DNA from 4 places in the Streptomyces sp. NPDC056738 genome. Region 3 is predicted to be linked to each of the others. Evidence: riboswitches for the same ligand, from Rfam matches in the RefSeq annotation. Region 3 holds a riboswitch; each other region holds the start of a gene.

Region 1 (7,218 bases), on a different contig from region 3:
CGACAGCGACAGTGCCGCGAGGATGATCTCCAGGGCGGTCCTGGCTCCCCACACCGTGCGGGACAGCACGTCGTACCCCGCGATGGTGGTGCCCAGGGGATGTGCTCCGCTCGGAGGCTGCTGTGATCCGAACAGGCCGGATTCGTCGCGGAGTTGCGCGAAGCCGTGCGGGGCGAGCAGCGGGCCCAGGAGCGCCGCGAGGACGAAGAGCGCGGTGAGGACCGTGCCGGTGAGCAGCATGGCCCGCTGGACCGCGCCGCCGGTGCGCAGGCGGACGCGCAGGCGCCGCGGCAGCACGGTCCGCCGGCGGAGGAGGAGCTGGGCCACGGCTCAGTACCTCACTCGGGGGTCGATGAGGGCCGCGACGACATCGACGACGAAGTTCGTCAGCGCCACGACGACGGCGAACAGGGCCACGATGCCCTGGACCGCCGGAAAGTCACGGACCGTCAGGTAGTGGGCCAGTTCGTAGCCGAGGCCTTTCCATTCGAAGGTGGTCTCGGTCAGCACCGCTCCGCCGAGCAGCCCGGCGACCTGGAGTCCGAGGAAGGTGATGACGGGGATCAGGGCGGGCCGGGCCGCGTGGTGGGTGACCAGGCGCAGGGGCGCCACTCCGCGGGATCTGGCGGCTTCCACGTAGTCGGCGGAGAGGGTGCCGATCAGGTTGGTGCGGACCAGCCTCAGGAGGATGCCGGCCACGAGCAGGCCGAGCGCCAGGGCGGGCAGTACGGCGTGCTTCAGGACATCGACGACGGCCGCCCCGTCACCGCTTCGCAGGGCGTCGACGAGGTAGAGGCCGGTCGTGCTGGACTGGTCCTGGAGGAAGAGCTGGACGTCGGTGCTCGCCCGGCCGGACGCCGGGAGCCAGCCGAGCCGGATCGCGAAGACGAGCTTCAGCAGCAGCCCCGTGAAGAACACGGGGGTGGCGTAGGTGAGGACGGCGAACAGCCGCAGCGCCGCGTCGGGCGCGCGATCCCGGTACGAGGCCGCGACCAGGCCCAGGGGGACCCCGACGACGAGGGCCACGACGAGTGCGTTGAAGGCGAGTTCGGCGGTGGCGGCCCCGTAGGTGCCCAGCACGTGGGTCACCGGCTGGTCGTCGGTGACGGTGCGGCCGAAGTCGCCCGCGGCCAGGGACCTCAGGTAGTCCAGGTACTGGGTGAGCAGCGGCCGGTCGTAGCCCGCCTGGTGCAGTTTGGCCTGGAGCTGGTCCGGGGTGAGGCGGTCGCCGAAGGCGGCACTGACCGGGTCCCCCGTGGCGCGCATCAGGAAGAAGACCAGGCTGACCAGGATGAGCACGGTGGGGACGATGAGGAGGAAGCGGACCACCAGATGGCGGAGGAGTCCGTACCCCGCGGCGCCGCCGGCCGGAGCGGCGGCGCCGGGGACGTCCCGGGTCAGGGCGCTCACTTCTTCGCGAGCCCGGCCCAGCGGAACTGGTACGCGCTGCTCAGTTCGTCGGGCACCCCGCTGACGTCGGTGCGGGTGACGATCGCGGTGGACCCTTGGAGCAGCGGCAGCAGGGGCACCGAGGCGGCGGCCCTGTCCTGTGCCTGCTTGAGCAGTCCGGCGCGTGCGGTGGCGTCCGTCTCCGTCTCCTCCTTCTTTATCAGCTCCCGGACGGCGGGGTCGGAGTAGTCGTTGGCGACCCAGCTGTTGGCCGAGTAGAAGGGCGAGAGGTAGTTGTCGGCGTCCAGGTAGTCGGCGTACCAGCCCAGTTGGTAGAGCGGGTACAGGTGCTTGACGCGGTCCTTGCCGTACTGGGTCCACTCGGTGGACTGGAGGTTCACCTTGAACAGGCCGGTGGCCTCGAGCTGGGTCTTGACCAGGGCGTACTCGTCGGCCGAGGAGGAGCCGTAGTGGTCGCTGTTGTACTGGAGGCTGAGGGTGACCGGGGTGGTCACCTTCGCCGCCCTGAGGCGCGCGGCGGCGGCCGCCTTGTCGGGGCCGCCCTTCTTGTCGCCGTAGAGCGACTTGAAGGAGGCGGTGGCGCCGGTGAGTCCGTCGGGCACGGAGCTGTACAGCGGCTGGTAGCTGTTCTTGTAGACCTGCTGGGCGAGTTGGGTCCGGTCGACGGAGTCGGCGACGGCCTGCCGTACGGCCAGCGCCTTGGCCTTGTCGGGCTTCTTGGTCCTGGTGCCGTAGGGCTGGGTCCGGAAGTCGAAGACGATGTAGCGGATGCCGTTGCCCGAGCCGGTGTGGACCTTGATGTCCTTCTTCTTGGAGAGGTCGTCGAGGTCGGCGGTGGTGAGCGTGCGGTAGACGGCGTCGACGGTGCCCTGCTGGACATCGAGCTTCAGATTGCTCGCGTCGGTGTAGTACTTCAACTGGACGTTCTTGGTCTTCGGTGTGCCGAGACCGCCGCCGTAGGCGCTGTTGGCGGTGAAGGAGACCAGCGAGTTCTTGTCGTAACTGCGCACGCCGTACGGGCCGTTCCACGGCTTGGCCGCCACGATCGTCTTGTCGTCCAGGATCTTGCCGGCGGGGAAGACCTGTTCGTCGACGATGTAGCCGGCGGCGGTGGACAGCACCTGCGGGAACAGCGTGTCGTCGGCCGACTTGAGGGTGAAGACGACTTCGGTCGGCGTCGGGGCGGCGACGGAGTCGAGGTCGTACAGGAGGGACGAAGGACCGTTCTCGTCGGCGATCCTCAGATTGCGGTCGAAGCTGAACTTGACGTCGGACGAGGTCAGTTCGTGGCCGTTGGCGAACTTCAGGCCCTTCCTCAGCGTGACCGTGTACTCCTTGGGGCCGGTCGGTTCGATCCCGGTGGCCAGGTCCGGGGAGACCTCCGTGGCCCCGTTCTTCACGCTCAGCAGGGTCGCGTAGACCTCGCTCTCGATGGTCCCGGAGCCCGCGTCCCACGAGCCCGCGGGATCGAGGCTGGTCACCTGGTCCGTGGTGCCGACGGTGATCGCCGCCGCCGTGGAGCCGGTGGACGTCTTGCTGCTCGTGCAGCCGGTCAAGGCGACCAGGAGCGCCGTGCCGAGGGACATCGCGCCGAGGGACCGGAAGGGTCTGGTGGTGCCGTGCTGTGCCATGGCTGGTCTCCGCTTCCGCAGGGTGGGGTGCACGAAGGGGCTTCGGCAGGCGGGGCATGCCGAGCGCGCGCTGTCGTGTGAAGGAGGGCGGGGTGAGGGAGGGTCAGCCGTGACAGAGGCAGCTGCAGACCAGCAGCAGATCCACGTGGCGTCGAGAGCACAGCACAAGGCGCGTCGACACGCTGTCCTCCCGGGAAGGTCGTCGGCTCTCGGGCCGGATGGGAACGCACTTGCAGAACAGGAAGATCCGCCGAGCCTTCACCTGGGGCACCCCACTGCGTCGAGGGTTGCCGTCCGGCCAGCCAGGGCTTGATCACCGGAACTCGTAGCTCGCGCTCACCGTAGATTCCCGGTTCTCCCGGCGTCAAGGGCTTCCCGAGTCGCCGGCGGAAGAGGTTCCGGCGGACCTGAGAGAACGGCGAGTTCCCCGCCCGACAAGCAATACGAATGACATCTGACGGTATGTCAGATTGCAATCATATTGCACGGGCCCGGGCCTTCGGACGGAGGCGTAGGCTGCGGCCGGAAATGCACGCTCGTCAACTGCCCTTCACCAGCGCCAGGTTGCTAGGCTCGGGCCATGCAGATAGGCGTCAACGTTCCCAATTTCGGACCCGGCACCGGTCCGGAAACCCTTTCCCGTTGGGCCAAGACGGTGGAAGGCCTCGGCTTCGACCTATTGATGGTCTCCGACCATGTGGCCATCACATCGGATGTCGCGAAACAGTATCCCGCCCCGTTCTACGACCCTTTTACGACACTCTCCTGGCTGGCCGGTCAAACGGCCCGGGTGAAGCTGGGCACGACGGTTCTCATCGCGCCCTACCGGCACCCCCTGCTGGTCGCCAGGATGGCGGCCAACCTCAATCAGCTCTCCGGCGGCCGACTGGTCCTCGGTGTCGGTGTCGGCTGGGCCCGGGAGGAGTTCCAGGCGCTCGGCGTTCCCTTCGAGCGGCGCGGCGCGCTGACCGACGAATTGCTCGAGACCCTGCGAACGGCGTGGGCCGACGAGGCCGATTACGGGAGCGGGCGGATTCCGCTCTGGATCGGCGGCAACAGCGACGCGGGACTGCGCCGGGCGGCCCGCCACGGCCTGCCGTGGCATCCGCTCCGGTTCACCATGCCGTGGTTCCGCGACGCGGTGGACCGGCTGAAGGACATCTCGGCCGAACTCGGCCGGCCCGTGCCCGACCTGGCCCCGCGCATCGTTCTGCGGCTCACGCCGAAGCCGGTCGACCATCCGGACCGCCGGGCCGGTGAGGGCACCATCGAGCAGGTCCTCGACGACATCGAGCAGTTGCGCCTCGCCGGTGCCGGCACGGTGGTCCTCGACCCCTACAACGGCGACCCGGACGAGACCCTCAGGCCCGAGGTGGCATGGCAGGCGCTGGCCACCGTGGCCGCGAACCTGGCATAGCGCACCGCACCCTCCACGCCCAAGCCCCACAGAGACGGAGCCACGGTGGCCCCCACCACGCACGACCCTGACCACAGCGACAACCCCGACGGTGCCGGCGCCCGGTCCTCCGCCGTCAGCGCGGCCGACCTGGTCCATCTCCGCCGCTGTCTGGAGCTGGCGGCCGAGGCGGTCGGCGCCGGCGACTGGCCGTTCGGCTCCCTGCTGGCCGACGCGGACGGCAAGGTCCTGGCCGAGGACCGCAACCGCGAGTCCAGCACGGGGGACCCGACCCGGCACCCGGAGTTCGAACTCGCCCGCTGGGCCGCGGCCAACCTGAACCCCGAGGAGCGGGCCGCGGCGACCGTCTACACCTCGGGAGAGCACTGCCCGATGTGCGCGGCCGCGCACGGCTGGGTCGGACTGGGCCGCATCGTGTACGCGAGCTCGTCCCAGCAGGCCCGGGACTGGAAGGCCGAGTGGGGCGTGCCCATCACCTCGCCCCTGAGCCCGTTGTCCGTCCGGGACGTCGTACCCGGCGTGGAGACCGCCGGACCGGTCCCCGAACTGGCACAGCAGGTCAAGGAGTTGCATCTGCGCTTCCGGGCCGGCCTCGACGCGGCGGGCTGACGGCGCGAAGGAGCGAACCGGGCCCGGCGGCGTGACGCGCCGCCGGGCCCGTTCCCGTGTGGACGATCAGGCGGATCAGACCATGAACTGGTCGTACTTCGCCATGTGTTCCTGCAATTCCTCCAGGCTCGGGTTGCGCCCGTCGGCCGTGAGACGTCCCAGACCGCGGAAGTAGTCCTCGCGGTCGTAGATCGGATAGAACATGATCAGCAGGGTGGCATCCTCCTTGCCCCGGTTCGTGAAACCGTGCGGCTCACCCTTGGGTATGTAGGCGAACGCGCCGGGCTCACCCACCACTTTCCGGTCGCCGATGGTGAACTCGATCTCACCGCGCACCACGTAGAACATCTCCGTGGACTTCTTGTGCACATGCGGACTGGCTCCACTGGCCTCGGGAGCCATGTGATGCTCGAAGAATCCGAACTCCCCGTCGGAATCGGGTGTGGTGAGCTTCAGATACGTCCTTTTCGTGTCCCGGATGTCGACGAACTCTCCCCCGCCCGGCGGAACATACAGCGGAACAGACATTTCTCTCCTTGGATATTGTCGATTCAGGTGGTGTCGATTCAGGGTGTTCTCAGAAACCGGTCCGTGCGATCCGGCTCGTACTCCCGGGCCCGTACTTCCGGCTCGTTCGAACGGCTCGTCCACCGGGCCGGCCCGCGCGGAGGGCTCAGGTGGCCTCGGCGAGACTCGGGTCCCGCTCCGGCCGCTTCGCCGCCTCCGCCATTGCCCACCGGCCGATCACGGGAGCCACGAGGCCGCTCGCCGCGAACAGCGCGGCGAGCGCGATCCACCCCGCGGTGCCGACCGTGACGATCAGGCCGACCAGGATCGGTGCCGCGATCTGCTGCACGGCCACGCCGAGCCAGAAGACCGAGAGGTAGACGCCTTCCTGGCCGGGCACGGCGAGCAGATAGGAGCCGCCCCAGCCTCCGGCGGACTGCCACAGCTCGCCGCCCGTCAGGGCGATCATGGCCAGCAGCAGCGCCCCGACGGCGAGCACGACCGGCAGGCCCGGGGCCGTGACGAGCAGCAGGCAGCACGCCGCGAGCGAGATGCCGGCGCGCACCAGGGCCCGTGCCGCGCCCGGGATGTCGTCGGTCCCCCGGCTCGCCCGCACCTGCAGGAGCACCGCCAGCACGGTGTTGACCGCGACGAGCGGGGAGATCAGCGCGGCCGGGACATCCGTGTGTCCCACGATCCACAGCGGTATCCCGATGCTCAGCAGAGTCATGTGCATGGTGAGGATGGCGTTGATCCCGGCGTACGACAGGAACGATCCGTCGCGCAGCACGCTGACGGAGAACCTCCGGCGGAGGTTCGCCGTCGGAGCGTTGAGCAAGGGCAGCCGGGACGCCAGGGCCGCGAGCACGGCGAACGAGGCGGCGTTGAGCAGCAGGATCGCGGTGTATCCGGCCCGGGTGTCGATCAGCAGTCCGACACCGCCCAGCAGGGCGCCGACGGTGAAGCCGACGTTGCGCATCGACCGGAGGATCGCGACGACCTTGACCCGTTCCGTGGTCGGCACCGCCTGTCCGACCAGGGCCTGCTCCATCGGTGCCGCCGCTTTGTCGACGAGGCCGAGCAGGCACACCACGGTCAGGAACTGCCACAGGTTCTGGACGAACGGGTACACCACGAAGCAGGCGGCGCGCCACAGGCTCACTCCGACCAGGACCTTCTTCGGGCCGATGCGGTCGGCCAGGATCCCGATCGGGATCGCCGTGCCCAGGGCGACGGCGGCGGACAGCCCCAGGCCGAAGCCGAGGTTGCGCTCGGACAGGTGGACCGCCCTGGTGACGAACGGCACGGACACGGCCAGGAACGCTCCGGTCCCCACCGCGTCGATCATCGCCATCACCGCCAGCCGGGTTCCCACCGGGCCGCCGGGCACGGCCCCGCGCAGTCCGCGGACGCGCTGCCACAGAGCAGACATGTGATCCCTCACTCGGTTGCGATACGGACGGCGGCGACGGCGTCCAGGACGTGCCGGCGTGCGGTGTCGGCGTCCGGCCCGGTGGCGATGACGTGCCCGGCGCGGTCCCAGGAGGACGCCCAGGGCCGTACCTCCTGACCCGCCTCGGCGTCCACCTCCACGGCGTGTACGCCGGGCAGGGCCTTCGCCGTGTCCACCCCGGCGACCCGCGT
Region 2 (7,218 bases), on a different contig from region 3:
GGGTTCCTCGACGCGATCGGTGCCTGGCAGGGCACCTGGATCGAGGAGAAGGGCCGCGCGGTCGCCGTGCACACGCGCCGGGCCGCCGATCCGCAGGCCGCGTTCGAGGCGTTGCGGGAGCCGCTGGGCGAGCTCGCCGCGCGGCACGGGCTGATCGTCGAACCGGGGCGCATGGTCCTGGAGCTGCGTCCGCCCGGCATGGACAAGGGGGTCGCCCTGCTGGAGTACGTCCGTGAGGTCGGTGCCGAGGCCGTTCTGTACGCCGGGGACGATCTGGGGGACCTGCCTGCGTTCGGCGCCGTCGACAAGCTGCGCTCCGACGGGGTTCCCGGGCTGCTGGTGTGCAGCGGCAGCTCCGAGGTCGCCGAGCTGGCCGAACGCGCCGACCTGGTGGTCGACGGGCCCGCCGGGGTCGTCCGGATCCTCGCCGCCCTGGCGGCCGCGCTCGACTGACGCGGCCGGCGACCCCCGCGCGGGGCGGGCGGGCCACAAGCCGGTTCTCGCCCCCTCCGCCCCTACCCTTCCCGTACCTGGGGCTCCGCCCCAGACCCCGCTCCTCAATCGCCGGAGGGGCTGAACTTTCGCCGGCCGGGGCTGGAACCGTCTGGACCCTGGACCCGCAGCCGGGATCCGGCGGACAGGAACCCCGACCGCCGCCCGCCCCTCCTCAGCTCTCCAGCGCGTGGAGTTGGTCCAGGAACCACTGGGCCGGGGGAAGGGCGGTGGCCGCGGCGGTCAGGCGTTTGGTGCGTTCGGCGCGTTCGCCCGGCTGCATGGTGAGCGCCTCGTACAGCGCCCGCGCCGTCCCGGTGATGTCGTACGGGTTCACGGAGATCGCGTCCTCGCCCAGTTCCTCGTACGCCCCGGCCTCCCGGGACAGGACCAGCGCACAGCCCTCGTCGGAGACGACCGGGATCTCCTTGGCGACGAGGTTCATGCCGTCCCTGATGGGGTTGACGAGGGCGACGTCGGCGAGCCGGTAGGCGGCGAGCGAGCGCGCGAAGTCGTCCTTCACGTGCAGCACCACCGGGGTCCAGCCGGGCGTTCCGTAGTGCGCGTTGATCTCGTCGGCGAGCCGCTGCACCTCGGCCGTGTAGTCCCGGTAGACGGCGAGGTCCTGCCGCGACGGGTAGGCGAACGCCACGTGGACGACCCGCTCGCGCCACTCCGGGTGGTCGTCGAGGAGCTGCCGGTACGCCAGCAGCCCCCGCACGATGTTCTTGGACAGCTCGGTCCGGTCGACGCGCACGATCGTCCTGCGGTCCGCGCCGATCTCCTCGCGCAGCGCGGCCATCCGTTCCCCGACGTCCGCGCGGTGCGAACGCTCGCGAAGGAACTCGGCGTCCGCGCCGAGGCCGTGCACGCCGACCCGGGTCTCGCGCACCGGCGGCCGGGCGCCGTCCAGGTGCTCGATCGTGCGGGGGGTGCCGCCCGAGGGCGAGCCGGCGCGGTAGCGGCCGGGTTCGGTCGCCTCCGCGCAGCGCGTGAACGCGGTGGCCCACCGCCAGGTCAGGAAGGCGACCCGGTCCGCGCCGAGCATGCCCGCCATCAGCTCCGCGCGGATGTCGTCGGGGAGCATCCGGAAGTAGTCCTCGGGCGCCCACGGGGTGTGGGAGAAGTGACCGATACGCAGGTCGGGGCGCAGTTCGCGGAGCATCCCGGGCACCAGGCACAGGTGGTAGTCCTGGACCAGCACGGCCGCGCCCTCGGCCGCCTCCTCGGCCAGCGCCTCGGCGAAGGCGCGGTTGTAGGCCCGGTACGACTCCCACTGGCGCCGGAACTCCGCGTCGAAGACCGGCTCCAGCGGGGTCTGGTAGAGCAGGTGGTGCACGAACCACAGCACGGAGTTGGCGACGCCGTTGTAGGCGTCGGCGTGCGTGTCGGCGTCGATGGCCAGCATCCGTACGCCGTCCTCGTGGACTCCGCGCCGCACGGCCTCCCGGTCGCCGTCCCCGAGGGCGGAGCAGACCCAGAGGGCGCCCGCGTCCGGCCCGATCGCCGAGAGTCCGGAGACGAGGCCGCCGCCGCCACGTCTGGCGTGCAGCGAGTCGTCCTCCCGTACCTCGTAGGTGACCGGGCCGCGGTTGGAGGCGACCAGAATCCTGTGGGCACCGTGCGTTGAAGCCATGCCTCGAAACCTAGCCCCGTCTCGAAACGCTCAAACGCGCCCTTCGGCCGTATGCGATCGGCGGCCGTCGGCGCCGGACTACGCGGCTCTGCGCGTCTGGTACTCGGAGATTTCGCTCATCGGCGGCCTTTCCTCCGTGTCCACGGAGTACGTGCGCGGCCGGAAACCGTCGCGGTCGCGCTCGAACTGGGTGAGGGAGGGACGGATCAGGTGTCCGCGCGCCAGCCGGAGCTGCGCGGCGCGGTAGATCGCGGCGGCCATGCGGCCGAGCGCCTGCCCGTCCTGGTGGCGGTGCTTGCGCACTCCGACGTCGACCTGGGCGAGGGCGTCCAGGCCCACCAGGTGCAGGGCGTCGACGAGCATGCCCAGCTCGACGCCGTAGCCGACGGGGAAGGGGAGCTGTTCGAGCAGCGAGCGGCGGGCCGCGTACTCGCCGCCGAGCGGCTGGACGAAGCCCGCGAGCTGCGGCCAGTGCATGTTCAGGAGCGGGCGGGCCATCAGCTCGGTGACCCGGCCGCCCTGCCCGCCGCCGCCGGCCATCGGGCGGTCGTACATGGCCTTGACCAGGTCGACGCCGGGTTCGGTGAGCAGCGGGCCCACGATCCCGGAGACGAAGTCGGACGAGAACTCCTTGAGGTCCGCGTCGACGAAGCAGACGATGTCCCCGCTCGTCACGAGCAGCGACCGCCACAGCACCTCGCCCTTGCCGGGCACGGCCGGGATCCGCGGGAGGATGTCGTCGCGGTGCACGACGCGCGCGCCCGCGGCGGCGGCGACCGCGGCGGTGCGGTCGCTCGAACCGGAGTCGACGACGACGATCTCGTCGACGAGGGGCACCTGCTGCATCAGATCGTGGCGGATGATCGCGACGATCTCGCCGACCGTCTCCTCCTCGTTGAGCGCGGGCAGCACGACACTCACCGTCGATCCGGTGACACGCTTGGCTGCCATGATCCTGTGGAGCGGGCGGTCGGTCGCGGACCAGGAGCGTGTGCTCAGCCAGCTTTCGACTTCTCTCAGCACCGTCTGCGGCTCCTCACTGTCTGATCACACGCTCTCATCGGCGTGCCCGCTGCGGCCAGCGGCAGATCGATTGCCGTCGTCTCGCGGTTCGGACGACTATCTCAACTGTCCTGGCCTTCGGTTACAGTCTTGAACAACGCGCATGACCATCGCATGTCCTGGATCGTCGGCGCGTATCGTGTTCAACAGTTCAACAATCAAATACCGCTCATCCAGAGGGGCAGAGGGATACGGCCCGATGAAGCCCCGGCAACCCTCCAGCCGGTCTCGTACCGATCGATGTCGATCGCGTCGCGAGGCTCCCGGCTAGGGAAGGTGCCAAATCCGTCTCACGGCGAAGTGCGCCGTGAGGAAGATGAGGAGAAAGGGCCTCGCCTCCATGGCTGCGCAGACAGTTGCAAGCACCACGAACTCCGCCGACGCGGTAGACCTCGGCCCGGCCGCGGCGCTTTCCTGCCGCGAGTGCGGACACCGCGTCCTGCTCGGCCCGGTCTTCGCCTGCGAGGAGTGTTTCGGCCCGCTGGAGATCGCCTACGACTTCTCGGCCTACGACACCGAAGAGCTCCGCAAGCGCATCGAAGCGGGACCCGCGAACATCTGGCGCTACGCGCCGCTCCTGCCCGTCCCCGCGGACGTGGCGGACAAGCCGAACATCAACCCCGGCTGGACCAAGCTCGTCCAGGCCGACAACCTGGCCCGCGAGCTCGGCGTCGACGCCGGGAAGCTCTTCGTCAAGGACGACTCCGGCAACCCGACGCACTCCTTCAAGGACCGCGTCGTCGCCCAGGCCATCGAAGCGGCCCGCGTCTTCGGCTTCACCACCCTCTCCTGCTCCTCCACCGGCAACCTCGCCGGGGCGGTGGGCGCCGCGGCGGCCCGCGCCGGCTTCCGTTCCTGCGTGTTCATCCCGCACGACCTGGAGCAGGGCAAGGTCGTCATGGCCGCGGTCTACGGCGGCGAGCTCGTCGGCATCCAGGGCAACTACGACGACGTGAACCGTTTCTGCTCCGAGCTGATCGGCGACCCGGCCGGCGAGGGCTGGGGCTTCGTCAACGTCAACCTGCGGCCCTACTACGCCGAGGGCTCCAAGACCCTGGCGTACGAGATCTGCGAGCAGCTCGGCTGGAAGCTCCCCGACCAGCTCGTCGTGCCCATCGCCTCCGGCTCCCAGCTCACGAAGATCGACAAGGGGCTCCAGGAGCTGATCAAGCTCGGACTCGTCGAGGACAAGCCGTACAAGATCTTCGGCGCCCAGGCCGAGGGCTGCTCCCCGGTGTCCGTGGCCTACAAGGCCGGTCACGACGTCGTACGGCCGCAGAAGCCGGACACCATCGCCAAGTCGCTCGCCATCGGCAACCCGGCGGACGGCCCGTACGTGCTCGACATCGCCCGGCGCACCGGCGGCGCGGTGGAGGACGTGAACGACGAGCAGATCGTCGACGCGATCAAGCTGCTCGCGCGCACCGAGGGCATCTTCGCGGAGACGGCCGGCGGTGTGACCGTCGGTGTCACCCGCAAGCTCATCGAGAACGGTCTCCTCGACCCGGCCCTCACCACGGTCGTGCTGAACACCGGCGACGGCCTCAAGACCCTGGACGCGGTGGCCTCCGACACCGGGCTGACCGCGACCATCCGCCCGAACCTCGACTCCTTCCGAGAGGCTGGCCTCGCATCATGAGCGTCAACGTCCGCATCCCCACCATCCTGCGCACCTACACCGGTGGTGCCGCCGAGGTGACGGCCGAGGGCGCGACCCTCGCCGAGGTCATCAGCGACCTGGAGAAGAACCACACGGGCATCGCCGCGCGCGTCCTGGACGACCAGGGCAAGCTGCGTCGCTTCGTGAACGTGTACGTCAACGACGACGACGTGCGCTTCGAGCAGGGACTGGAGACGGCGACTCCGGACGGTGTCGGCGTTTCGATCATTCCGGCCGTCGCCGGAGGCTGATCGTTACCCTCGGTAATGCCGAACACAGCGCGTTCACATAATTGCCCCCTCCGTGAGACAAACGGAGGGGGCAATTCTGTTGGGTTGAACGCGCTAGAGTTGGGGAAGTCGCTCCGATTTGGATGTTGGTTTCATGCCGGACGCATATGAGTGACCGTTCTTCGGGCGACAAGAAGTAGCCAAAGTGACTCACCTTTTTGGGCATTTTATGGCATTTGCGGGGCCCGACTTGCCCTGAATCCTTGCGCATTCTCCACATATCATTGATCGGCCATGCCCAGAATTCTCGTCCGATTGACCTGTTGCAGAGGGCAGTTGGACAGATACATTCAGCCGCGGTCGACGCGTTCCGGCGCACACCCCCAACCGTTGGGGGGTGAGGTCTGACCCGGATCCGCGAAGTGTGGATCTGTGCAAGGGCCAGTAATAGGGGAGTTAGGCATGGCTCAGGGCACCGTCAAGTGGTTCAACGCGGAGAAGGGGTACGGCTTCATCGCGGTCGACGGTGGTGCGGACGTCTTCGTGCACTACAGCGCGATTCAGATGGACGGCTACCGCACCCTTGAAGAGGGTCAGCGAGTGGAGTTCGAGATCTCGCAGGGCCAGAAGGGTCCGCAGGCGGACATGGTCAAACTCGCCGTCTGATCGGGCGCGAACGACCACCGACTCAACTCACGCACGAGGGGCCCGCATCCCACCAGGGATGCGGGCCCCTCGTGCGTGTCCAGGGGGCTTCCAGGGGGCTCGCTTCGCGAGCGCACCTTGCTCCCGCCCGTCGCCCGACCGCCACCCCTCGACGAGCTCGCTTCGCGAGCGCACCTTGCACTCGACGGGGTCGAGTGCTAATCATTGGCGTTAGCACTCTCCGAGTGAGAGTGACAGAACTTGGATCGGGCCGGCGAGGCTCGCGGGCCTGTGGGGCAAGGAACCACAGGGCTCGGGGGCCGTCCGTCGCGGGCGCGGGCGCGATCCGGAGCAATCCACCCCGTCCGGGAGGACCACTTCACATGGCCAAGATCATCGCGTTCGACGAGGAGGCACGGCGCGGTCTCGAGCGCGGGATGAACCAGCTCGCCGACGCCGTCAAGGTCACCCTCGGCCCCAAGGGCCGTAACGTCGTCCTCGAGAAGAAGTGGGGCGCGCCCACGATCACCAACGATGGTGTTTCCATCGCCAAGGAGATCGAGCTCGAGGACCCGTACGAGAAGATCGGCGCCGAGCTGGTCAAGGAAGTCGCCAAGAAGACGGACGACGTCGCCGGTGACGGTACGACCACCGCGACCGTCCTCGCCCAGGCGCTCGTCCGCGAGGGCCTGCGCAACGTCGCCGCCGGCGCCAACCCGATGGCCCTCAAGCGCGGTATCGAGAAGGCCGTCGAGGCCGTCTCCGGTGCCCTGCTCGAGCAGGCCAAGGATGTCGAGACCAAGGAGCAGATCGCTTCCACGGCCTCCATCTCCGCCGCCGACACCCAGATCGGCGAGCTCATCGCCGAGGCGATGGACAAGGTCGGCAAGGAAGGCGTCATCACCGTCGAGGAGTCCCAGACCTTCGGTCTGGAGCTGGAGCTCACCGAGGGTATGCGCTTCGACAAGGGCTACATCTCGGCGTACTTCGCCACCGACATGGAGCGTATGGAGGCCGTCCTCGACGACCCGTACATCCTGATCGCGAACTCCAAGATCGCGAACGTGAAGGACCTGCTCCCGCTCCTGGAGAAGGTCATGCAGTCGGGCAAGCCGCTGCTGATCATCGCCGAGGACGTCGAGGGCGAGGCCCTGTCGACCCTGGTCGTGAACAAGATCCGTGGCACCTTCAAGTCCGTCGCCGTCAAGGCCCCGGGCTTCGGTGACCGCCGCAAGGCCATGCTCGGCGACATCGCCATCCTCACGGGCGGCGAGGTCATCTCCGAGGAGGTCGGCCTCAAGCTGGAGAACGCGGGTCTGGACCTGCTGGGCCGCGCCCGCAAGGTCGTCATCACCAAGGACGAGACCACGATCGTCGACGGCTCCGGCTCCGCCGACCAGGTCGCCGGCCGTGTGAACCAGATCCGTGCCGAGATCGAGAACTCGGACTCGGACTACGACCGCGAGAAGCTCCAGGAGCGTCTGGCGAAGCTG
Region 3 (7,218 bases):
CCGGGGCTCCCGCGTAATCCGCTCCCCCACAGGCGCAGGCGCCAGTCGTCGGCGTTCAGGACGGGGGTCGCGGTGTGGTTGCGTACGAAGAACCGTTCGTTGGGCGTGTGGTGGCCGGTTCCGCTCAGTGCCTCCCAGCGGGTCTCGGCGTTGGTGCCGCGCTGGATGAACCACTCGGCGGGCAGCGGCTTGACGATGGGACTGTCGATGGCGTGGGCGGGCCGTACGCCGCCGAGCGCGGTTCCGGCGGCGGTCGCGGCGAGCAGGGTGAGCAGCCGACGGCGGGTGACCCCGTCGGCCCTGGCCTCACCCGCGAGCCACTGGCGCAGCCTGCGGCGGTCGTACTCGGTTTCGTGGCGTCGGCCCGCGGACGTGGGTGAAGGCATGGCGGCTCCTCGTCATGACGGCGCGAGAGGGGCGGGAGGGGCGGGAGATACGAGAGGCTCGGCGCGAGTCGGTGTCGTTCTGCGGGAGCGATGGACTGCGGCGCTCTCAACCGGCTTGTGCGGAGCAGGAGTTCACTGACGCGCAGAGGCGCCGGAAGGCACGTGATCAGCCGGTCGTCCGACACAGCGCGGCGGCCACGCGGACGAGGTCCACGGCGCGGCGGCGGGTCAGAGGCTCCGGTGTCGGCATGGCGGGATGTAAGCACGTGGGGCGGGAGGCGTCAACGGAGCACGCCTGTCGGCGAATCCGGCCTCCTGGCCTGTTGGCCGATGTGGACGTGGGGAGAGATCGTCCCTCGAACGCGAGGGCCGGACCGGTCGCCGCCGTGCGTCACAAGACTGACATGCAGCCGTCACACTCGAACGGAATGCGCGCTCACCGGGCGCCCGTTCCACCTGACATGACTGTTGGAGTAGCACTCAACGCATCCGACGCGGAGAACCAGGTCGACGCCAGTGTGCGTCTGGCCGAGGAAGCGGCGGCGGCCGGTCTGCGGTCGGTCTGGTTCGGCCAGACCTTCGGCGCGGACTCACCCCAACTCGCCGCGCTCGTCGGGCGGGCGGTCCCGGAACTCCACGTGGGCACGTCCGCGATCCCTGTCTTCGGCCGCCATCCGCTGATCGTCTCCAGTCAGGCGCAGACCGCCCAGGCCGCGACCCACGGCCGCTACCACCTCGGCCTGGCCCTGGGCACGAAACTGATCACGGAGACCGGCTTCGGCCTGCCCTTCGAGCGTCCCATCGCCAGGCTGCGCGAATTCCTCACCGTGCTGCGCCAGTTGACCGAGACCGGCACGGCCGACTTCCGCGGTGAGCTGCTCTCCGCCACGACTCCCCTGTCCGCTCGCGTACCGGGCGCCGAGTCGGGCGTTCCGCTGCTGGTCGCCGCCATGGGCCCGCAGGCGCTGCGGGTCAGCGGTGAGCTTGCGGACGGGATCCTGCCCTACCTCGCGGGACCTCGCGCCCTCGCGGAGCACATCGTGCCCGCGCTCACCGCCGCGGCCGAGGCCGCCGGACGGCCCGCGCCCCGGATCGTGGCGCTGGTGCCCGGCGTGGTCACGGACGACGTGGACGCGGTACGGGCCAAGGCCACCGAGACCCTCTCGTTCTACGAACAGATCCCGTCCTACGCCCGGGTCATCGAACTGTCCGGCGGTCGCCGAGCCGCGGACCTGGCCGTGATCGGCGACGAGAAGACGGTCGAGGCCGAGGTACGGCGTTACCGCGACGCGGGTGCCACCGAGGTCGTGTTCTCGGGCACCGAGATCGCGGGAGCGGCGGACCGGCGCCGAACCTGGGCGCTCCTCGGCGAACTCGCGGCCTGAGCCCAGCGCCTCACCGACCCACCGGTCCACGGGCCCCCGACTCCACCGACCCGCCTTTGGCCGACCCTCAACGGCCGACCTACCGACCCGCTTACCGAAGCGACGATTCCCCGACTCACCGACTCACCGACTCACCGACCGCGACCGCGACCGCGACCGCGACCGCGACCGCGACAAAGAACCCCGCACCCCCGCACGAGGGCCACCCTCACGCGGCTTGTACCGAAGGAGAGTTCATGACCAGCGAGGCGACCACCACAGACCTGCACGCCTTCACCGAGCAGTGGCTGGACTGGTACCGCGGACAGGAGGCCCGGCTCGCCGCCCCCCACGGCTTCCTGGCGATCACCGGCCTCCACTGGCTCGACGACCGCCCGCAGCGCTTCCCCGACGCGCCCGGCGCATGGCACACCGGCCCCGACGGGGTCGTCGTCACCCTCGACGACGGTGAGGAACTCGTCGTCGACGGGACACCGGTACATGGTGAGCACCACTTCGGCGTGCTGCCCGAACGCGGTGGTGTCGAGGCGGTCTGGAAGGACGCCGTCATCGAGGTCGCCAAGCGGGGCGGTCACGACATCGTGCGCCCCCGGCACCCGGACGCACCGCTGCTCAAGTCCTTCACCGGAACGCCCGCCTACGCCCCCGACCCGCGCTGGGCCGTGACGGGCCGTTACGTCCCCTTCGACGAGCCGCGTCCCACCACCGTGGGCGCCGCGGTCGAGGGCTTGGAGCACGTGTACGACGCCCCGGGCAGGATCGAGTTCGAACTGGACGGACGTCCTCTGTCGCTGACGGCGTTCCCCGGTCATGTCCCGGGCGGGCTGTCGGTTCTCTTCACCGACGCGACCTCCGGGGTCACGACCTACGCCGCCAACCGGAGCCTGTCCGTCGAGGCGCCCGACTCCGACGGGACGGTCGTCCTCGACTTCAACCGCGCCACGAACCTGCCGTGCGCCTACACCGACCTGGCCACCTGCCCGCTGCCCCCGGCGGAGAACCGGCTGCCGGTGTCCGTCGAGGCGGGTCAGAAGATCCCGCGCGAACGCGGCGGTGCCTGAACCTGGCTCGCTCCACCGGACTCGGGCGGTTCGCTCCGCCGGAGTCCGGTGCCGCCATTGACGTAGAAGAGAACCGCTCCGTACGATCACGAACGGCATTGAGTGTCAGCGTCAAGCCCTGGCTCGCTGACCGGCAACCCTCCCGCGCGGTGGGGTGCTCCAGGTGAAAGCCCGGCGGTATCAGCGACGATCACCGCAAGCGCGTGGCCCCACGACCGGGGCCGGACCTGTGGAGGAACCTTATGCGGCACGGTGGTGGCTCCGACGCCTCCTTCGCCGTCGCCGTGGTGTTCTCCCGGCTGGCGCGCCGACGTCACATCGACCTGAAGCGCTCGACGAGCTGCTTCTGTCAGGCCTGACGGCCCCTTCCGCAGCCGGGCGCCGGCGCCTCCCTTCGGCGGTGCACCTCGGTGAGGCCCACCCGCGTCGACGTCGATGAGATGCGCGGGCTGTCGACGCCCATGAGGCCTGCCGACAGCCGGCATCCGTGACCAGCCGTCACGGCACGCGTCCGCACCCGGCGCCCCCTTCCCCCGATCTCTCTGATCTCTCCAATCCGCTTCCGCTTTCCGCTTTCCGCCCGGCCCCTGTCCGCAGGTCATCGCCCGTCACCGGCATCGCGCCGACGGGCCCGCGTTCCCGTGCGCGGTCGTGCCTCGTACGACGCCCCGTGCCCGGCGACACCAAGAGGAGACTCCTCCGTGAGAGCACGTCCGGAATTCACATCTCCCCGATCTCCCCGGTCCACCCGTTCTCCCCGATGGGCAAGGCTCACCGCCCTTCTCACCACCAGTGTGCTGCTGGCCGCCTGCGGCTCGGGCACCGACGGCTCCGCAACCGGGAGCGGCAAACCGCGTTCCGGCGGGACGCTGACCTTCGCCGTGGGTTCGGACGCCGGTTGCGTGGATCCCCAGCAGGTCGGCAGCAACGACACGATCTACTCGGTGCGCCAGATCGTCGACTCCCTGACGGACCAGGACCCCAAGACCGGCAAGATCGTGCCGTGGCTGGCGAAGAGCTGGGACATCAGCGCCGACGCGACCGCCTTCACCTTCCACCTGCGCTCGGGTGTCACCTTCAGCGACGGGTCCCCCCTGACCGCCCAGGTGGTCAAGGACAACTTCGACGCGGTGCCGAGACTCGGCGTCCTGGGAACCCTCGCCGAGGGGTACCTGAGCGGCGCGAAGAGCACCACGGTGGTGGACCCGCTCACGGTCAAGGTGACCTTCCAGCAGCCCAACGCCCAGTTCCTGCAGGCGACTTCGACCCACTCGCTGGGGATCGAGTCGTCCGCGAGCGTGAAGCGGTCACCTCAGCAGAAGTGCAGTGACGGGGTGGTCGGTTCCGGGCCCTTCGTGCTGAAGCGCTATGTGCAGAACCAGTCGGTCACGCTGGCCAAACGCCCCGGCTACGCCTGGGGTTCCTCCCGGTGGGGCAAGAAGGGCGAGGCCTACCTGGACAAGCTGGTGTTCAAGGTCGTGCCGGAGGCGGGCGTACGGGCCGGCAGTCTGCGCTCCGGACAGGTGGACGCGATAGGCAGCGTGGGCAGGGCCGACGAAGCGGCACTCAAGGGCGGTCAGGTCGCCTTCCAGCGCCGGGCCAATCCCGGGATCACCTTCGGACTCGGCTTCAACAACGCGCGGCCGGGCCTGAAGGACGCCAGGGTCCGCCGGGCCATCCTGGCCGCCATCGACCGGAAGCAGATCGCCGACACCGTCTTCCCCACCGGTACCCGGCCGGCCACCAGTGTCCTCGCGCACACCACACCGGACTACACCAGCCTCGCCTCCGAGCTGACCCTCGACACGGCCAAGGCGAAGTCCCTGCTGGACCAAGCCGGTTGGAAGGCGGGCGCCGACGGCACCCGCGTCAAGGACGGCAAGAAGCTGAGCCTGACCATCGACTGGGTTCCCAACGCGGCGACGAACCAGCCCGCGTTGGAGCTGGTGCAACAGCAACTGAAGGCCGTCGGGGTTCAGGTGACCCTCAAGCAGCTCCAGCTCCCCCAGCTCACGCCGATCCAGCAGGCGGGCTCGTACGAAGCGATCTGGGGCAACATCACCCGCGCCGACCCCGACATCCTGCGCAGTTCCTTCTCCACGCAGCTGGCCAACTTCTACCGTGTGCCGGCGAGCGGTCTGGACACGACACTCTCCGCCCAGGCCGCGACCACCGACCCGACCGAGCGCGGTCGACTGGTGGCCCAGGCACAGCGGTCGATCGTGCGGGACGCCTACAACGTGCCGGTGGTGGAGCTGCAGACGCAGCTCGGCGTGTCCACGAAGGTGCACGGTCTCGCCTTCGACGCCTCCAGCCGGATCCAGTTGCACGACACCTGGATCGGCTGACCCGTGCGCGGCTATGTGATCAAGCGGCTCGCCCAGGCGGCCGGCGTGCTGTGGGCGGCGTACACCGTGTCGTTCCTGGTCCTCGACTTCCTCCCGGGCGACCCGGTCACGGCGATGGCCGGTGCCGGGATGGAGTCGGGGCAGGTCGATCCCCGGCAGATCGCGGCTCTGCGGCACGAGTACGGCTTCGACAAGCCGGTGCTCGTGCAGTACGCCGAGTACCTCGGCCGGGCGGTGCAGGGGGACTTCGGCGACTCGGTGGCCACCGGCCGTCCCGTCGCCTCGACGCTGGCCGACGCTCTGCCCCAGACCCTCCAACTGACATCGACGGCGCTGCTGTTGGCGGTGGTGCTCGGCGGCGGCCTCGCGGTGGCGGCGACGTACACCACGCGGCGGTGGCTGCGGCAGCTCCTGCTGTCGCTGCCGCCGCTGGGGGTGTCCGTCCCGACGTTCTGGGTGGGGCTGCTGCTGGTCGAGGCGTTCTCCTTCCGGCTGCGCTGGTTCCCCGCGTTCGGCAACGACGGGCTGCGCGGGCTGGTGCTGCCGGCGCTGACACTCGCGATACCGACCGGCGCCCAGATCGCCCAGGTGCTGGCGAAGAGCCTGCTCACCGCGCTCGACCAGGCGTACGTGGAGACGGCCCGCGCGAAGGGCGCGGGCCGGTGGCGGGTCCATCTGCGACACGCGCTGCGCAACGCGTCCCTGCCGGCCCTGACGGTCGTCGGCCTGCTGGTGGGACAACTGATCGCGGGTTCGGTCGTCGTCGAGACGGTGTTCTCGCGTGACGGCCTGGGGCGCGTGACCGCGGCGGCCGTCACGGCCCAGGACATCCCGGTGGTCCAGGGGGTGGTGGCGTTCGGCGCGCTGATCTTCGTGACGACGAATCTGGTCGTCGACCTGGTGTATCCGCTGCTGGATCCGCGGATCGTGGTGGCCTCGGGCGGAAGGGCGGGCGTCGCATGAGTCAGAGCCTTGTCGACGACCCGGCCGAGGCCGCGCTCGGCCTCGCCCGGCCTCTCGCCACGGAGCCCGAACCCGTACCGGGAGGTCGTACCGGCGTCGGGCGGGTGCTGCGGTTCCTGGCCCGTCGGCCCGGGCTGCTGGTGTCGGTCGTCGTGCTCGTCCTGGTGGTGCTGGCCTCCTTCCAGCCCCGGCTGTTCACTTCGCGGGACCCGCTGAAGGGGGTGCCGACGGAGAACTTCCGCGGTCCGAGCGGTGCGCACTGGTTCGGCACGGACGAGCTGGGCCGCGATGTCTTCGCCCGGGTGGTCCATGGAGCGCAGTTGTCCCTGAAGGCCACCCTGATCGCGGTGCTGGTGGCGTTCGTGGTGGGTGGCCTGCTCGGTCTGGTCGCGGGGTTCGTGGGCCGCTGGGTGGACGACGCTCTGATGCGTTTCGTCGACGTCCTGCTGTCCATCCCCGCGCTGTTCCTGTCGCTGGCGCTGGTGACGGCGTTGGGATACGGGACGGTGAAGGTGGCCGTCGCGGTGGGCATCGCCAGCGTCGCCTCCTTCGCCCGGGTCACGCGCGCCGAGGTGCTGCGGGTGCGCCAGGCCGTGTTCGTGGAGGCGTCGCGCTCCTGCGGGGCCCGCTGGTACTCGGTGCTGGGCCGGCATGTGCTGCCCAACGCCGCCGGCCCGGTGATCGTCCTGGCCACCCTCGACTTCGGCGCCTCCATCCTGGCCGTCTCGGCGCTGAGCTTCCTCGGCTACGGCGCTCCCCCGCCGGCCCCGGAATGGGGCACGTTGATCTCCGAGGGCCGCAACTACCTGGCCAACGCCTGGTGGCTGACCGCGCTGCCCGGTCTGGCGATCGCCGCGACCGTCCTGGCGACCAACCGCGTCGCGAGGGCGCTGGACGGCGAATGGACCCGGCAGCGATGACCGACGCACACGAGAACGGCGAAGACGTGACCACATCCGTGCCGAAGAGCCGCCCTCTGCTGGAGATCCGGGGCCTGTCCGTCTCGTACCGCACCCGCGGCGGCACCGTGGCTGCGGTCCGGGGCGTGGACCTCGACGTCCGGCCGGGCGAGGTG
Region 4 (7,218 bases), 350 kb from region 3:
GGACCGTGAACAGGGTGACGACCAGCAGGTAGAACGCCAGCTCGTACGACAGCGTCCACAGGACGAGGACGACACTCGGCGTCCCCAGCAGTTCCTGGAGCAGGGTGGCGTGCGCGACGGCGACCGTGAGGGGGTTCCGCCCCTCGAAGCGAGCGCCGAGACGCGTGAAGCCCAGGAGGTTCAGCACCAGTGCCGAGCCCACCACCACGGCCCACAGCGGGTAGACGCGGTGGGCCCGCCCGATCCAGAAGCTCCTGACGCAGCCCCGGCGCTCGAGCGAGGCGGGGATGACGTAACCGCTCACCAGGAAGAACAGCATGACCCCGTACCGGCCGATGTTCAGCTCGGGCATCACCCGCTCCCGGAACTCCGGCATGAAGGAGTACGAGGAATGGTCGACCGCCACGAGAAGCGCGGCGATCCCCCGCAGGGCGTCCAGCCGGCCCAGCCGCGGGGACCCGGTGGATCCGGGTGCCGCGGGTGGACGCGGCACCGGTGCAGGCGGCGGGAGTAGGGGAGGTGCGTGTTTCATGGAGATGCCTGCCTGGACCGGGTCCTGTGGGCCGTGGAGTCCACATCGAAGTGCGGACCCCTGACGGCGCGAGACGGGACACGCCCTGAGGAGACGGTTTTCGCCAGGATCGCCTATTTTCGGCGGAGGTGCCTGTGCGCGAGCCGGTCACGCATCGGAGCACCGGTCGCCCCGCGTACTGGGAATGCGTCGTTCCCGGGGATGGGACAGAGTGATGCCATGGGCCACCTGTGGATGACGTGGTCGCTCGAAGGCGTCGGATCGGCGGGCCAGAACGTCCCCGACGTGGAAGCGGCCTGCCGTTCTCTGGTCGGCTCCGTGGAGCGGTCCCGGCGTGCCTTCGAGACGCCTGAGCCGTGGGAGGAACTTCGCGCGTCGGCGCTGGTGCTCCAGGACCGGATCCTCGGTCCGGGGCGCGAGGTACTGGATCAGGGCCGGCGGTGGACCTCGACCGTGAACGGCGTCAGCATCCTGCTGGTTCCGCGCGAGTGACCGGTGCCGACGTGGCTTCGCGCCCTTGACCGGTGCCGGTCGTGGCTCGCGCGCGTGACCGGTGCGGACGCCGGGCCGATGGGCGCGGATCGGCGATCGCCGATCGCGAGGAGCCACCCACCTGCCCGGCACCCAGGCTTCCGTCGGAAGCGTCAGACCCCTGCCGTCAGTGGCACCACGTCCTGCGCGTGCCGGAAGGCCGGGTGATCGCCGAGACGGCGTACGTAGTCCAGGAGCCGGGGGCGGGCGCCGAGGGCGCGGGACCGGCCGAGACCGGTGAGCGCCGTCCACGCGTCCACGTCCGCCGCGGTGAGGGTGTCGCCCAACACGTAGGTACGACCCGCGAGTTGGCAGTCCAGCAGGTCCAGGGCCGCCGCGAGCCCCGCAGGTTCGGCGGACGGGGTGACGTCGCGGTCCAGCAGATCCCGGAGCGCCTCGATGTCGGCGGCCAGCGACGGAGGGCGGAGCGTGGACGGGCATGTCGTGGTGTGACCGGAGAGCAGCCCGGCGAGATCGCGGAGGATGGCGGGCGGGTGGTTGCTGACGATGCGTCCGCTCCACCGGTCGCACAGCGCGGGCGCCGTGAGCGGCCCGTCGAAGTGGTGCTCGGTGGCCTCGTAGGCACGGCGCAGCGACGCGAAGGCCTCGGGTGTCCGCGCGGGGTCGGCCAGGAGTGTGGTGGCGACCGAGTCCCGCAGGCCGAGCAGCCCGAGCGTGATGGCGATGCGCAGCGAGAACGGACAACTCCGCGACAGATACAGCTCGTAGCGGTGCGGAGCCGGGTAGAAGCCCCCGGCGAGGCCCACACCGATGCGGCTGTCGACACGGTGGGGGAGCGCGGCCGGCGTCGCCGCCGGCTTGAGCCGAAGGGCCGAGGGGAGCGAAATCTGGTCACAGGGGCGTGAGTTGGCAGTGCTGGACGTGCGCGAAGCTGTCTCGGGCATGACTCTCCCTGGGGGAAGACGGAAGCCACCGCCGCTTTGTGGGCGCGCGGGCAGCTTGATGCGGATTGACTGCGCTTGTCGCACCGGTCCGGATCGAACGGACCGGCCGCGATCAGTAAGCGCTGGAGACGCGCAGGAGGTCGATGTGCAGGCGCCTCGTCAAACCGCTCTTGGGCAATTCCCACCGTTCCCGGTTCAGGGCTCGCGAGACGCGAGACCACGCTTGCCCCGCCGCACCGGCGGGACCCGGTCGTCACCCGGGGCACCCCGTCGCGGTGGAAGGGTTGCCTGTCAGCGGGCCGGGGCCGATGACCACTGGAGCGGGGTGTACCCGTTCCGTGGGCGCTGACAATCGTGACCGTCCATGCCAGTCTCGGTGCGCCCTGTTGCGGCGTCAAGAAGGCCGTACGCACGGTCTCACCTGGTGGTCACCCGCATTGACATTGTTTTCGGGCCGGGCCTAACCTGCGGCGCACCACAGGATGCCTTTTCGGCCGGAGAAGAAATGGTGACGACGATGCACGGAGCTGACGGGACGGCCGCATGGCGGCGCCTCGGCCGCAACGTGCTCTGCGCCGACCGTGCCGTGGACCTGCTGCGTGTCAACAGCGCCCTGTGTACGGGCATGTGTCTGTCCCTCAGCCGAGGCTAACGGCCCCCTCCGGGGTCTCGACGGCCCCTCGCGCACGGCTCCTTCGAGCCCTCGGCGCTCATGTCTTCGGCGATCGGGAAACGACGGCCCGTCCGAATCCCCCGCGATCACGGACCGGGCGGTCCTCCGGGTCTTCGGCGCTCACGAGCTGAGGGGTTCCGTCGGGTCCTCGACGGCCACGAGCTGAGGATTCGCCGGCCTTCGACGGCCACGAGCTGAGATTCCGTCAGGTCCTCGACGGCCACGCGCCGATCCGCTCCATCGAGCCTTCGGCGACCACCGCTGTCGTGAAAACGCCCCTTCCCCGTCCAGCCCTCGTCCCACGTGGGCCGCGCGCATCGCCGTGTACCGAGCCGTCCCGCTCGGCGGTGCGCCGCCGCTCCGTGGTCCGGGGTGTCCGAATCCGCTGGAGTCCTCCATGAGTCAACCACCCGGCGCCGCCGTGTCCTTGGGATCGGCGCCGCCCGCCGAGGCGGTCCCCCGTCTCGACCTCCCCGGCGCGTCCGACCGTCCGGCGGCCCAGCGGGTCCTTCCGCTCCGGCGGCCCGGCCGCTGGATCGTCACGGCCGTCGTGCTCGTGCTCGTCGCCCAGATCGCCCACGGACTGGTGACCAACCCCTTCTACCAGTGGGATCGCTTCCAGTACTGGTTCCTGCGCCCGACCATTCTCGACGGCCTGCTCATCACCCTCGAAGTCGCCTTCTACAGTGCGCTTTTGGGGTTGCTCGGCGGCGTCCTGCTGGCCCTGGCCAGGCTCTCCCGGAGCCCGGTGCTGCGCGCGGTGAGCTGGGTCTACACCTGGCTGTTCCGGTCGGTGCCGCTGATCGTGGTCCTGCTCTTCCTCTACAACTTCAGCGCGCTGTACCAGACGGTGAGCGTCGGAGTGCCGTTCGGGCCGGCCTTCTTCACCTTCGACGAGTCCCGGCTGGCGACCGACATGGCCGTCGCCGTCGTCGGACTGAGCCTGAACGAGGCCGCGTACGCCTCCGAGGTGGTCCGCGGCGGCATCCTCTCCGTCGACCAGGGCCAGCACGAGGCCGCGTCGGCACTCGGTCTGCCGAGGCGGTACCAGTTCGCGAAGATCGTCTTTCCGCAGGCGCTGCGCTCCATCACCCCCAACTACGTCAACCAGTTGATCGGCCTGATCAAGGGCACCTCGCTGGTCTTCTACGTGTCCCTGCTGGACCTCTTCGGCTCCGTGCAGAGCATGGGCAGCACCTACCCCGGCGACATCGTGCCGCTGCTCCTCGTCGCCACCGCCTGGTACCTGATCCTCACCAGCGTGGTGTCCGTCATCCAGTTCTACGTCGAGCGGCACTACTCGCGGGGCGCCCTGCGCACCCTGCCGCCGACTCCGTTGCAGAAGGCGCGGAACGGTCTGCGCGACGTGCGGGCCCGGTTCCGGAGGGAGACGGCGATATGAGCGGCGAGACGAAGGTGACGACGGTGAGCACGCGGACGGCTCCGGTCGCGGACGTGGTGCCGACGGCGTCGGTGTCGGCGTCGGCGTCGGCGTCGGCCAAGGGGGCGGACACGGCTCCGGCGGGCGAGATCGCCGACGGGCTCCAGGTGGAGCCTGCCACCGTCGAGGTGCACGATGTGCACAAGTGGTACGGGGCCCAACGGGTACTGGACGGCGTGGAGTTGACCGTGCGCCCCGGTGAGGTGACGGTCGTTCTCGGCCCGTCCGGCTCCGGCAAGTCCACCCTCCTGCGGGTGATCAACCACCTGGAGAAGCCCGAGATCGGCCACGTCAGCCTGAACGGCGAGCTCATCGGCGTACGCAGGCACGGCGACCGTCTCAAGGAGCTGAGCGAGCGGGTCATCCTGGCCCAGCGCAGCCGGATCGGCTTCGTGTTCCAGAACTTCAACCTCTTCCCCCACCTGACCGTGCTCGACAACGTGGCCGCGGCGCCGGTGGCGACCGGGAAGCTGTCCAGGGCCGCGGCGCAGGAGCTCGCCCGCGACCTGCTCAGCCGGGTGGGCCTCGCCGACAAGGCCGCCGCCTACCCGCGGCAGTTGTCCGGCGGCCAGCAGCAGCGTGTGGCCATCGCCCGCGCCCTCGCCCTGCGTCCCGGAGTCATCCTCTTCGACGAACCCACCTCCGCGCTCGACCCCGAACTGGTCGGCGAAGTCCTCGCGGTCATCAAGGACCTGGCGCACAGCGGCACGACACTCGTCATCGTCACGCACGAGGTCGGCTTCGCCCGCGAGATCGCCGACCGCGTGGTCTTCATGGACGGCGGACGCATCGTCGAACAGGGCCCGCCCGAGCAGGTGCTGGACCATCCGCGCGAAGCGCGCACCAGGGAGTTCCTCAGCAAGGTCCTCTGACCGCTTCGCACTTCACACAGGGAGACACCGCTCCACGGGGTGTCTCCCGCCCCACCGCCCCGACCCACAGCGGGGCGAGCCCCCCGATTCGGCGGCCCGCCGGGACCGTTCCCCCACATCTCTCATCGCACACTCGACAAGGACAGCCATGCGCACCCTCAGCCCGAACCGCACAGCCCTCCGCGGCGTCGCCGCCACCGCCGCCGTCGCCTCCCTCGCCGTCTCCCTCGCCGCCTGCGGCGCGGACAGCGACGCCGCCACCCGGACGAAGACCGACACGGCCGGAACCGTGACCGTGGGCGCGCTCTCCAACGGCGCCGCGAAGGAGACCACACTGAAGGTCTCCGAGGTGAAGTCGATCAGTGCCGAGCTGCCCAAGTCCGTCGCCCGGAGAGGCACGTTGGTGGTGGGCATCGGCGCACTGCCCGCGGGGTCGCCGCCGCTGAACTTCGTCGGACAGGACCAGAAAACGCTCACCGGCAGCGAACCCGACCTCGGCAAGCTGGTCGCCGCGGTCCTCGGGCTGAAGCCGGAGGTGCGGAACTCGACCTGGGAGAACCTGTTCGTCGGCATCGACAGCGGCAAGGTCGACGTCGCCTTCTCCAACGTGACCGACACCGAGGAGCGGAAGAAGAAGTACGAGTTCGCCTCGTACCGCCAGGACAACCTCGCCTTCGAGGTGCCGAAGAAGAGCACGTGGAACTTCGACGGCGACTACCGCAACCTCGCCGGCAAGACGGTCGCCGTGGGCGCCGGCACCAACCAGGAGAAGATCCTGCTGGAGTGGAAGGACAAGCTGGCCAAGGCGGGCAAGAAGCTCACCGTCAAGTACTACCAGGACAACAACGCCACGGCCCTGGCGCTGAACAGCGGGAAGATCGACGCCTCGTTCGGCCCCAACCCGGCCGTCGCCTACCACGTCACGCAGAACGCCAAGTCGCCCCACCCGACCCGCAACGCCGGCCAGTTCTCCGGCGCGGGTGCGACGATCCAGGGGCTCATCGCGGCCACCGCGAAGAAGGACAGCGGTCTCGCCAAGCCGGTCGCCGACGCCATCAACTACCTCATCGAGAACGGCCAGTACGCCAAGTGGCTGGCCGCCTGGAACCTCTCGAACGAGGCCGTGAAGACCTCCGAGGTCAACCCTCCCGGCCTGCCGCTCGACAACTCCTGAACCACCGCCCACACAAAGGACTCCGCCGCGCCGCGGCGGAGTCCCGGGGCGCGTCCGGCCGAGTTCCAGAGACGGAGAACCCGCACCGCCATGTCCACCAGCGTCCATCCCGCACCCGCCCCTTCCTCGCCTCCGACCGCACCGCACGTCCTCGACAACGCGGCGTGGGCCGCGTTGACCGGTCCGCACGCGCACCTCGCCGAGCGCGTCGGCCGGGCCGCCCGCTATCCCACGGACGTGTCCCCGTTCACCGCGCTCTCCGATCCCGCCGACCCCCGCTCATGGGACGACCTGGCCGAACTGGTGGGTCCGGGAGCGGTCACCCCGGTCACCGCGGTCCAGTCCGTGCCCGACGGCTGGACGGTCGAACACAGCGGCGTAGGCGTTCAGTTGACCGCCACCGCACTGCGCTCCGAGCCCGCGCCGGAAGCCGTACGACTCGGCCCCGACGACGTGCCCGAGATCCTCGACCTGATCGCCCTCACCCGGCCGGGTCCCTTCCTGCCCCGCACCGTCGAACTCGGCACCTACCTCGGCATCCGGGAAGGCGGCCGGCTGATCGCCCTCGCCGGAGAGCGCCTGCGCCCGCCGGGCTGGACCGAGATCAGCGCCGTGTGCACCCATCCCGACCACCGCGGCAGAGGTCTGGCGACCCGCCTCGTCCGGGCTGTCGCGGCGGGCGTCAGGGAGCGCGGGGACACCCCCTTCCTCCACGCCGCCGCCGACAACACGAACGCCATCCGGCTCTACGAGTCGATCGGGTTCACCCTGCGCCGCCGTACCCGGTTCCTGCTCGTCCGCGCACCCGGCGGACAGCCGGCCGTTGACGCGGGACAGGAAGAGGCCGGGCGGCAGGAAGAAACGGCGCACCAGTGAGGTTGGGCTTGTTCAGGACCGTGCGGCACCCCGGCGGGGACCCGCACGGGCCGGGCGGACGAGGGGCCGGGGAGCACCGGGCCGAGAGGGCGGAGGTGGGACACATGCGTCGTGGGTCCCGCCGCGCGCCGAGGCCGCTCGCGCCCCCACCGCTGCACCTGTACGGCCGGCCGCACATCGATCTGCTGCGGGTCGCCGGCGCGCTCTGTCGCCC

What was found. A riboswitch is a leader RNA that binds a small molecule or an ion and turns the genes downstream of it on or off. The one in region 3 is predicted to bind S-adenosylmethionine.
Region 1: it holds a riboswitch for S-adenosylmethionine, as region 3 does, so the genes downstream of both, ACFRIC_RS21945 (ABC transporter substrate-binding protein) here and ACFRIC_RS01450 (putative leader peptide) in region 3, are expected to answer to the same signal.
Region 2: it holds a riboswitch for S-adenosylmethionine, as region 3 does, so the genes downstream of both, thrC (threonine synthase) here and ACFRIC_RS01450 (putative leader peptide) in region 3, are expected to answer to the same signal.
Region 4: it holds a riboswitch for S-adenosylmethionine, as region 3 does, so the genes downstream of both, ACFRIC_RS02975 (putative leader peptide) here and ACFRIC_RS01450 (putative leader peptide) in region 3, are expected to answer to the same signal.

Annotation. Positions count from the first base shown of each region.
Region 1 covers NZ_JBHTZF010000008.1:73,479-80,696, forward strand. Annotated here, with positions in the region: gene ACFRIC_RS21935 (ABC transporter permease) at 1-327, opposite strand, end outside; gene ACFRIC_RS21940 (ABC transporter permease) at 331-1,410, opposite strand; gene ACFRIC_RS21945 (ABC transporter substrate-binding protein) at 1,407-3,041, opposite strand; SAM riboswitch class IV at 3,263-3,372, opposite strand; gene ACFRIC_RS21950 (LLM class flavin-dependent oxidoreductase) at 3,622-4,458, shown strand; gene ACFRIC_RS21955 (nucleoside deaminase) at 4,588-5,067, shown strand; gene ACFRIC_RS21960 (cupin domain-containing protein) at 5,143-5,595, opposite strand; gene ACFRIC_RS21965 (MFS transporter) at 5,741-7,006, opposite strand; gene ACFRIC_RS21970 (ATP-grasp domain-containing protein) at 7,015-7,218, opposite strand, start outside.
Region 2 covers NZ_JBHTZF010000013.1:202,490-209,707, forward strand. Annotated here, with positions in the region: gene otsB (trehalose-phosphatase) at 1-453, shown strand, start outside; gene ACFRIC_RS31095 (trehalose-6-phosphate synthase) at 668-2,128, opposite strand; gene ACFRIC_RS31100 (glucosyl-3-phosphoglycerate synthase) at 2,207-3,151, opposite strand; SAM riboswitch class I at 3,357-3,513, shown strand; gene thrC (threonine synthase) at 3,531-4,829, shown strand; gene ACFRIC_RS31110 (MoaD/ThiS family protein) at 4,826-5,101, shown strand; gene ACFRIC_RS31115 (cold-shock protein) at 5,543-5,746, shown strand; gene groL (chaperonin GroEL) at 6,109-7,218, shown strand, end outside.
Region 3 covers NZ_JBHTZF010000001.1:370,701-377,918, forward strand. Annotated here, with positions in the region: gene ACFRIC_RS01435 (sulfite oxidase) at 1-386, opposite strand, end outside; gene ACFRIC_RS01440 (LLM class F420-dependent oxidoreductase) at 848-1,771, shown strand; gene ACFRIC_RS01445 (DUF1684 domain-containing protein) at 2,008-2,832, shown strand; SAM riboswitch class IV at 2,927-3,040, shown strand; gene ACFRIC_RS01450 (putative leader peptide) at 3,075-3,191, shown strand; gene ACFRIC_RS01455 (ABC transporter substrate-binding protein) at 3,627-5,180, shown strand; gene ACFRIC_RS01460 (ABC transporter permease) at 5,184-6,143, shown strand; gene ACFRIC_RS01465 (ABC transporter permease) at 6,140-7,063, shown strand; gene ACFRIC_RS01470 (dipeptide ABC transporter ATP-binding protein) at 7,060-7,218, shown strand, end outside.
Region 4 covers NZ_JBHTZF010000001.1:719,826-727,043, reverse strand. Annotated here, with positions in the region: gene ACFRIC_RS02990 (acyltransferase family protein) at 1-493, opposite strand, end outside; gene ACFRIC_RS02985 (hypothetical protein) at 734-1,024, shown strand; gene ACFRIC_RS02980 (glutathione S-transferase C-terminal domain-containing protein) at 1,177-1,968, opposite strand; gene ACFRIC_RS02975 (putative leader peptide) at 2,081-2,146, opposite strand; SAM riboswitch class IV at 2,183-2,328, opposite strand; gene ACFRIC_RS02970 (hypothetical protein) at 2,486-2,620, shown strand; gene ACFRIC_RS02965 (amino acid ABC transporter permease) at 3,039-4,043, shown strand; gene ACFRIC_RS02960 (amino acid ABC transporter ATP-binding protein) at 4,190-4,954, shown strand; gene ACFRIC_RS02955 (ABC transporter substrate-binding protein) at 5,103-6,128, shown strand; gene ACFRIC_RS02950 (GNAT family N-acetyltransferase) at 6,219-7,004, shown strand; gene ACFRIC_RS02945 (putative leader peptide) at 7,109-7,218, shown strand, end outside.